DNA from 3 places in the Exiguobacterium sp. s6 genome. Region 2 is predicted to be linked to each of the others. Evidence: riboswitches for the same ligand, from Rfam matches in the RefSeq annotation. Region 2 holds a riboswitch; each other region holds the start of a gene.
The links. Region 2 has a riboswitch for S-adenosylmethionine ahead of metK (methionine adenosyltransferase). Riboswitches for the same ligand answer to the same signal wherever they lie in the genome.
Positions count from the first base shown of each region.

Region 1: it holds a riboswitch for S-adenosylmethionine, as region 2 does, so the genes downstream of both, KNP75_RS06485 (MetQ/NlpA family ABC transporter substrate-binding protein) here and metK (methionine adenosyltransferase) in region 2, are expected to answer to the same signal.
Region 3: it holds a riboswitch for S-adenosylmethionine, as region 2 does, so the genes downstream of both, KNP75_RS12455 (Na+/H+ antiporter NhaC family protein) here and metK (methionine adenosyltransferase) in region 2, are expected to answer to the same signal.

Region 1 covers NZ_JACSLN010000001.1:1,253,627-1,256,727, forward strand. The annotation lists gene KNP75_RS06480 (iron-containing alcohol dehydrogenase family protein) at 1-981, shown strand, start outside; SAM riboswitch class I at 1,022-1,125, shown strand; gene KNP75_RS06485 (MetQ/NlpA family ABC transporter substrate-binding protein) at 1,199-2,020, shown strand; gene KNP75_RS06490 (methionine ABC transporter ATP-binding protein) at 2,030-3,064, shown strand; gene KNP75_RS06495 (methionine ABC transporter permease) at 3,036-3,101, shown strand, end outside.
Region 2 covers NZ_JACSLN010000001.1:829,486-832,586, forward strand. The annotation lists gene pckA (phosphoenolpyruvate carboxykinase (ATP)) at 1-853, opposite strand, end outside; SAM riboswitch class I at 1,168-1,287, shown strand; gene metK (methionine adenosyltransferase) at 1,418-2,626, shown strand; gene KNP75_RS04310 (hypothetical protein) at 2,669-3,101, opposite strand, start outside.
Region 3 covers NZ_JACSLN010000002.1:286,916-290,016, reverse strand. The annotation lists gene KNP75_RS12460 (GGDEF domain-containing protein) at 1-1,298, shown strand, start outside; SAM riboswitch class I at 1,395-1,490, shown strand; gene KNP75_RS12455 (Na+/H+ antiporter NhaC family protein) at 1,541-2,842, shown strand; gene KNP75_RS12450 (TVP38/TMEM64 family protein) at 2,864-3,101, opposite strand, start outside.

The DNA.
Region 1 (3,101 bases), 420 kb from region 2:
GATGACGCGCTCGACCGTCTTGATGACTTAGTCGACGGCCGACGTGCCCACGTCCTGCGCGGTCAGAACGGGTACGAAGTCGTGCGGGCCGTTCATCCATCCATCACGGACTATCCGGCCACGACGTTCCGTGGGGAGTGTACGGACAAGGAAGTCGAACGGCTGATTTTTGAAGACGTCGATGTCCTCATCGCCATCGGGGGCGGGAAGCTCGTCGACACGGCCAAACTCGTCGCCTATCAACAGAACGTGCCGCTCATCATCGTCCCGACACTCGCCTCGAACTGTGCGGCGTTCACGCCTCTCAGCGTCGTCTATCGGGAGGACGGGAGCTACGACCGCTACGACATGTTCCGCGTCGTCATCGAACGGGTCATCGTTGACTCGCGGGTCATCTCGCGCTCTCCATATGAATACTTCCGAGCCGGTGTCATCGACACGGTCGCGAAGTTTTACGAGGCCCGTTACTTGAGCGGTGACAGCTCGGTCGACGCGGGCGTCAACACCGGGCTCGTCTTGGCCCAGCAGTGCGGGCGTCTCGTCGAACTTGATTTGAGCGAGCACGCTTTTGAGTCGTATAGTGACGACGTCCGCTTCGCTGTCGATCACGTGCTCGCCATCGGAGGTGCCGTCGGAGGATTTGGTGACGCCGGGACACGGGTCGCCGTGGGCCATGCGGTCCATAACGCTCTCAGTCGCTTCGAGTCGACGCACCGTTTCTTACACGGGGACAAGGTCGGCTTCGGCCTGATCGTCCAAGAGCGGTTGCGGCGCTCGGCCGATACCCCGTATTTGGAGGCTTGGCTAAGCGAGTTCGGTGCCCCGACGACGCTCGAGACGCTCGGGGTCGGGTCGAGCGACATCCCGGTATTGGTCGACTCCGTCATGACGGAGACCGAGCTGCAACAGTTGCCAAAGCCGCTCGATAAAGACTTTCTGAAAATAATATTTGAAAATTTGCAATTTTCTATTTACAAATAAAAGAATTGAAAGTAAGATGATAACAATTAAATAGACCGATTGCTTATCAAGAGTGGTGGAGGGACTGGCCCTATGAAACCCGGCAACCAGATCATTATGATCATGGTGCTAATTCCAACAGACGGAACGTCTGGGAGATGAGCGTGTCCGACTTTGTCTTGTCGTGCCCGCCACTCTTCATGAGTAGCGGGCTTTCATTTTGGAGGAGGAAAAACAGATGAACATCAAACAGAAAACAGCACTCGCAGGAACTTCACTACTCGCCGCCATCGCACTCTCGGCGTGCGGTCAATCGGACGCGAGCGAATCGCTCAGCACGGAGTCGCTCACGATCGGCGTCACGGGCGGTCCACACCAACAAATCGCCGAAAAAGTGAAAGAACTCGCGGCCGAGGACGGCCTCGAGCTCGACATCAAAGTGTTCAACGACTATAACACCCCGAACACGGCGCTCGCCGAGGGCAGTCTCGACGTGAACAGTTATCAGACGCTCTCATTCCTTGAACTGCAAAAGTCCGACAAAGGCTATAAGATCGACGATGTGTTCAAGACCGTCGCGTTCCCAATGGGTCTTTACTCGGAAAAGTTGACCGACATTGAGGACTTGAAAGAAGGCGACAAGGTCGCCGTCCCGAACGACCCGGCGAACGAGCTGCGCGCACTCCGTCTCTATGAGACAGCGGGCCTCATCACGCTGAAGGAAGGCTTGACGGACAAGGCGACGAAACGCGACATCGCTGAAAACCCGCTCAACCTCGAATTCATCGAGCTCGAGGCGTCTCAGCTCCCGACCCAGCTCCCGGAAGTCGCACTCGCGGCCATCAACACGAACTTCGCGATGGGTGCCGGCCTGTCGATCAATGAGGACGCCTTGTTCCACGAAGACACGGTCGACAACCCGTATCCGAACTACGTCGTCGTCCGCACCGATAACAAGGATGACGAAGTCGTCGCGACGCTCAAGTCGTACTATCACTCGGACGAGGTCCGGACGTTCATCGAAGAGACGTTCAACGGCTCAATCGTCCCGGCGTTTTAAGGAGGGCCTATGATCGCACTTAAAGGAATCACGAAGACGTTCACGGTGAACAAAGGTGCTGTCACCGCACTCGACGACGTCTCGCTCACGATCGAGAAAGGCGAGATCTTCGGCATCATCGGTCGAAGCGGGGCCGGCAAGAGCACGCTCATCCGCATGATCAACCTGCTCGAACGCCCGACCTCGGGCCAGGTCGAGATCGAAGGACAGGACATCACGAAGCTCGACAAACGTGGGCTCTCAAAACTCCGCCATCGAATCGGAATGATCTTCCAACACTACAACCTGCTCAAGACGGCGACCGTCGAAGATAACGTCGCCATCCCGCTCCGGCTTGAGGGTCTCGACAAGGCAACGATCCGCGCTCGCGTCGACAAATACCTCGACATCGTCGGCTTGACGGACCATCGAAAACATTATCCCGAGCAACTCTCGGGCGGACAGAAGCAACGTGTCGCCATCGCCCGGGCCCTCGCGCACGAGCCGGATATCCTGCTCAGCGACGAGGCGACGAGCGCGCTCGACCCGGAGACGACCGAGTCGATTCTCGACCTCTTGCTCGACATCAACCGCGAGCTCGGACTGACGATCTTTTTGATCACGCACGAGATGGAAGTCATCGAGCGCATCTGTGACCGGGTCGCGGTCATCGAGGCCGGCCGGATCATCGAGGAAGGGGACGTGCTCGACGTGTTCTCGGACCCGCAGCATGCGACGACACGCAAGTTCTTGAAGACGAACCTCGATGTCCCGAAAGAGGTCGTCGATGAGTTGAGCACGCACGGGATGCTCGTCAACTTGTCGTTCATCGGTCATCAGAGTGAACAGGCTGTGCTCGCCCAGTTGACGAAACGGTTCGGCTTGCTGCCGAACATCATCGGGGGCGGCATCAAAAAGCTAAAAGGCGGTCTCGTCGGTAATCTACTCGTCCATTTGGACGGCGATGAGGGACAGACCGACCAAGCCGTCCGCTTCTTAGAGGCGAGCGGTGTGAAAGTGAAGGAGGTGACGAACCATGCTTCAGTTTTGGGAAAATTGGGGTGACTTGATTTGGACGGGGACGATTCAGACGCTCACGATG
Region 2 (3,101 bases):
TGGCATCGTAGATTTGAGGTTCGTTCTCACGCGACAAGTTGATCGTCTTCGCGTAGCAACCGCCTTCAATGTTGAAGACGCCATCAGGAGACCAACCATGCTCGTCGTCCCCGATTAAATGACGTTCTGTGTCGGCCGATAGCGTCGTCTTTCCGGTACCCGATAGCCCGAAGAAGAGAGCCGTCTCGCCGGCGTCCGATACGTTCGCCGAGCAATGCATCGACAAGACGTGCTGTTCTGGTAACAGGAAGTTCATGACTGAGAAAATCGATTTTTTAATTTCGCCGCCGTATTCTGTTCCCCCGATCAGAATGGTCCGTTTGGCGAATGAGACGAGAATGAACGTTTCGGAGTTCGTCCCGTCGACTTCCGGATCGGCCTTATAGCTCGGTGCATAGATGACCGTGAACGGATCAAAGGCACCTTGTGTCGGCCATTCGCGCAAGAACAACTGTTTCGCGAACAAGTTGTGCCACGCGTATTCTGTGATGGCCCGCACTGGAAGCGTATAATGCTCGTCAGCCCCGGCAGACGCCTCGAGATAATAGAGCTTGTCTTTCGTCTCGAGATGCGTGAGCACTTTATCGAGCAGTGCCGTGAACTTCTCTTCTGCGATCGGTTGGTTGACCGGACCCCAGTCTACTAAATGATTGCTGACTTCATCTTGCACGACGAATTTGTCTTTCGGTGACCGTCCTGTGAATTTACCTGTACTGACCGATAAAGCCCCGTCTTTCGTCAGTACGCCTTCCCCGTTGCGAATGGCTTCTTCCACCAATTCTGGAACCGTTAAGTTCCGCATCATGTCGGCACCTTTAATTAATTCTTCGATTTTCAGGAGCGTTGTCGCCATCCTGAATCCCACCTTTCCCCTAAATAGATGTGGATGAAATCCGCATACTTCCGCGTTTAATTAGTATGACGTTTTTATTATATGTGACATACTAATCAAAAACAAGCCTTTTTTACCCTTTAAAGTAAGCGCTTTCTTACACTGTCATTCTAACATATTCTGTACCAGGTCATAGTACAAAATCGAAAACCGACAAAAAAATGTTTGATATTTCACAAACATAACTATTGCGAGTTCGTGAAAAGTTTTACGAATTCAGTCGATACGCTTGACAGAACGGGGTGTCATTTATATGATGGTCTTCGTAACGGATACTCTTATTCTGAGCGGTGGAGGGAACAAGGCCCTACGAAGCCCAGCAACCGTCCGATTTGTCATTGTTATTCGGAAAAGGTGCTATCCTGAAGCGAAGCGCAAGCTTCGAACGATAAGAGGGTAAGGAAGAACGATTCAACCTTTCCCATTGAACATGGCGAAAGGTTTTTTTCATTACCGTCCCAAAGCAACGCGTAAGGGGAACGAGTACCGTCCACACATCACCCTTATTATAGGAGGTTTTTCGAAATGGCAAACTTGAACCGTCGACTTTTCACTTCGGAGTCCGTCACGGAAGGACATCCGGATAAAATTTGTGACCAAATCTCAGATGCGATTTTGGATGCGATTTTAGCTGAAGATCCAAACGCCCGCGTTGCGGCTGAGACATCTGTCACGACAGGTCTTGTGCTCGTAGCAGGTGAGATCACAACATCAACTTACGTGGATATCCCGAAAGTGGTTCGTGAAACAGTTCGTGAGATCGGCTACACACGTGCAAAATATGGTTTTGATGCAGAGACTTGTGCTGTCCTCACATCGATTGATGAGCAATCGGTAGACATCGCCCAAGGCGTCGACCAAGCGCTTGAAGCTCGTGAAGGACAAATGACTGAAGAAGAAATCGATGCGATCGGCGCTGGTGACCAAGGTCTCATGTTCGGTTACGCAACAAAAGAGACACCAGAACTCATGCCGCTCCCGATTTCACTCGCACACAAATTGTCACGTCGTTTGGCAGAAGTTCGTAAGAACGGCACGCTCGCTTACCTTCGTCCTGATGGTAAGACACAAGTGACGGTCGAATACGACGAAGCGAACAACCCAGTTCGCATCGACACAATCGTCATCTCGACGCAACATGCCGAAGACATCACACTCGAACAAATCCAAGCTGATTTGAAAGAGCACGTCATCGACGCGGTCATCCCGTCTGAACTTATCGACGCGGATACAAAATACTTCATCAACCCGACTGGCCGTTTCGTCATCGGTGGACCACAAGGGGATGCAGGCCTTACAGGACGTAAAATCATCGTCGATACGTACGGTGGTTACGCTCGCCACGGCGGCGGCGCGTTCTCAGGTAAAGATCCAACCAAAGTTGACCGTTCAGCGGCGTACGCGGCTCGTTACGTAGCGAAAAACCTCGTTGCAGCGGGACTTGCTGACAAAGCAGAAGTTCAACTTGCTTACGCGATCGGCGTTGCCCACCCGGTATCGATCGCAGTCGACACGTTCGGCACAGGCAAATTGAGCGAGACTGAGCTCGTCGAACTCGTTCGCGAGAACTTCGACCTCCGTCCGGCCGGCATCATCAAGATGCTCGACCTTCGCCGTCCAATCTACAAGCAGACAGCAGCTTACGGCCACTTCGGTCGTACAGACGTTGAACTCCCATGGGAGCAAACGGATAAAGCGGCAGTGCTTGAAGAAGGCGCGAAACGCTTCGCATAAGACAGTAAAAACGACCTTTCTCAGCGAAAGGTCGTTTTTTTGTTAGGCTTGTGTTTTGTTGTCATTCGATGATTCGTTATTGCTTGATGACGTGTCGGATGAAGTTTCTTGCCCGAGCGCCGTATCTTTCGCATCGACGACTTTCTCGCCGATCGATTGAAGATCTGACTTCGCTTCTTGCGCCGTGCCGACGACTTTGTTCACGTCTTCTTTGACCGTGTCGACTTCACCAGCGACTTTCTCGTATACGTTTTGAACGTCAGTGGCAACTTCTTGGATGATTCCAGAAGCCGATTTCACTTGGTCAATGACTTGTGAGGCCTTTCCGGCTGGGTCTTGTTTGACCGTATCGACGAGACCGCCGACCGACGATTTCGCGCTCGAGAACGATTGTTTCGTGTTCTCACGGTTCGACGTGCTAAGTAAGGCGAGCAGACCGCCGACGAGGGCGCCGAGGAGCATCCCGGTCACGACG
Region 3 (3,101 bases), on a different contig from region 2:
TTTACTTGGCACTTGGTGGTGTGACCGGTCTCGGCTTCTATTCTCAAGACTCGTTCCTGCCGCTCGCCGGTTTGATTCTGGCCATCATCTTGAACACGGTCGTGCAAAAGTATCAAGTCGGTTGGTGGTTCCGCGTCGACATCCCGGTCCGCGATTTTCTGAGCATCGCGTTTTATACGTATATCGTCAGTCTCGTCTTCATTTTGGCGGCCTCGTTGTTCCGGGAGACGAATTTACTCGTCGTCAGCAGCATCGCTGCCGCGTTGACGTTCTTCATCAAGCGGCTCATCATCCAAAAAGGCCGGCAAGACGCCTTTAAATCGTTGATTGAACAGTATGATGAGGCAAAAGAAGCCGTGTCGTTATCGCAGAGCGAGGCGCAAGCCATCGAAGTGTTTCTCAGTCAATGTGAGCGGCTCAATCACTATGACGAAGGGTTCGTCGAGTTTAAACTGTTCGACCGTACCCTGTACTTTGATTTGAAGACGCGTCAGCCGATTGACCGTCACATCGTGTTCGATTTGCTCGATCACGCTTATCCGAACGAAGCCTCGGTCGAATATGAGATGCGCTTCGAATGGGACGCACCACTGTCGAACGAATTTGACGACGACTATCATAGTTTCATCTCGGTTCGGTCCGAGGAGATCGAAGGGATTCGCACGTGGCTCGTCATGACGGGTGAACACGTCTATGGGTATCCCTCGACCATCCAACGTGAAATCGTCAAACTTCTCAAGTCGTTCAACCGGACGATCAGTCGTTGCCATGAGCGCGACCGTCTTTACACAGAAAGTCGGACCGACAGCTTGACGCTGCTCGCGAATGCACGCGCGTTTTACGAATACGGGATTCAACAAATCTCGGACGGTTCGATGTATCCGATTTCGGTCGCGATGCTCGACATCGACTTTTTCAAAAAAATCAACGATGTGCACGGACATCAAGTCGGGGACAGTGTGCTCCAAGAGTTTGGACGGCGGATTCGCCAGGCACTCCGCACCGAAGATTTTGCCGCCCGTTACGGCGGTGAAGAGTTCATCTTGCTATTGAACCGTTGCGATGTCGAACAGGCAATCGAGATTGCCGAACGGATCCGGCAACAAATCGAGAACAAACCGTTCCACGTCGACGGGATCGATATCCCCGTCACCGCTTCGATCGGTGTCGACACGATTCAGGCATTCGGTGACAAACGCCTCGACGATACGATCCGTAACGCTGACCGGGCCCTCTACGTCGGCGGGAAGTACGCCGGACGCAACCGCGTCGCCCATTACAATTTCTTAACGACCTGACTCACCCCCACGTTCACCGCGTGGGGGTTTGCTATTGACAAGCGGATTTGAAACAGGTACGTTAGGGAACGTGTCTTATAACTAAATATCACAACTTTTTTATCGAGAGAGACTGAGGGACTGGCCCAGTGACGTCTCGGCAGCGGGTAACCTGTGCCAAATCCAGCGAGCAGTCTGCTCGAAAGATGAAAAAAGTGTTTTCTTGTAGAGAGCCTTTTTTCAGAAGGCTCTCTTTTTATTTTATGAATGAGGTGAATCGATTGGAACAACCGACAGCTAACAAATGGGCACTATTGCCTTTGCTCGTCTTCCTCGTCTTCTTTATCGGGGCAGGCATCTACTATAACGACTTTTATAAATTCCCGGTCCTGATCGCGGCGTTGATCGCGGTCATCGTCGCGGCGATGATGACGAAAGGCAGCGTCACTCAGACGGTCGAGCGTGTCGCCCAAGGCGCGGGGAACCCCGGCATTTTAATCATGGTCTTCATCTTCTTGCTCGCCGGAGCGTTCTCGAGTGTCGCCGAAGCAATCGGCGCAATCGACGCGACCGTCAATGCGGCGCTGACATTTTTACCGTCCTCGCTTCTACTGAGCGGTTTATTCGTCATCGCGGCTTTCATCTCGATGGCGATGGGAACGTCGACGGGAACGATTGCCGCCCTCGCCCCGATCGCGCTCGGTATCCACGAAGAAAGTGGCGTCAATATCGCCATCGCAGCGGCTGCCGTCGTCGGTGGTGCCATGTTCGGGGACAACTTGTCGTTCATCTCGGACACGACAATCGCTGCCGTCCGGACCCAGCGTACCAATATGCGTGACAAATTCCGAACCAACTTTTGGATTGTCCTCCCGGCCGCCATCATCACAATCGTCCTCTTATCGGTGTTATCGAGTGGAGAATCGACTGTCGATGCAGCCGCGTTCGAATGGTATAAACTCATTCCATACCTCGCCGTCATCGCTCTCGCCTTGACCGGGTTGAACGTCATTCTCGTCTTGCTTGGCGGGATCGCCTTGACCGGCATCATCGGTTTGATCGATGGGAGTTTGGCTGTCACTTCATACGTCACGGCTATGGCAGACGGGATGATGGGTATGGCCGAGATTTCGCTCTTGACGCTCCTCATGGGCGGACTCGTCGGACTCATCTCGCATAACGGCGGGCTCACTTACTTGCGTGACGCGCTCACGTCGCGGATTCAAAAACGTGCCGGTGCCGAATGGAGCATCGCCGGGCTCGTCAGTGCGACCAACGTCGCGACGGCGAACAACACGATTTCGATTCTCGTGGCCGGTCCGCTCGCCGCCAATATCGCCGATACGTATGACATCGAGCGAAAGAAATCAGCGAGTGTGCTCGACATCTTCTCGTGTGGCGTCCAAGGCCTGTTGCCTTACGGGGCACAGTTGCTCATCGCCGCCGAATTGACGAATACGGCGTCACCAGCGCTCGTCCCGTATATGTTCTATCCATTCCTGCTCTTCATTTGCGGAGGGCTGGCCATCGTCTTTAACTTCCCGCGTTTCAAAAAGCGCGCCTAACCAAAACGACCCTTTGAAGCACTAGCTTCGAAGGGTCGTTTGACGTTTCGTTTCACGTTCACGTTGAAGTTGTTCGTTGCGTTTTTTGAAGGCGCGCCGCTTGAGCAATTCCTCGAGGCCACGGCTGATCGCCCAAAGGACAAACAATAACAGTCCAAGCATCGATAAGCGGAACGGACTTTGAATAAACTCTTCCCACTGGTCACCAATGACCGAAAAAATCAAGACGACAAGCAGTTTCCCGAACCCCGCCGCCATG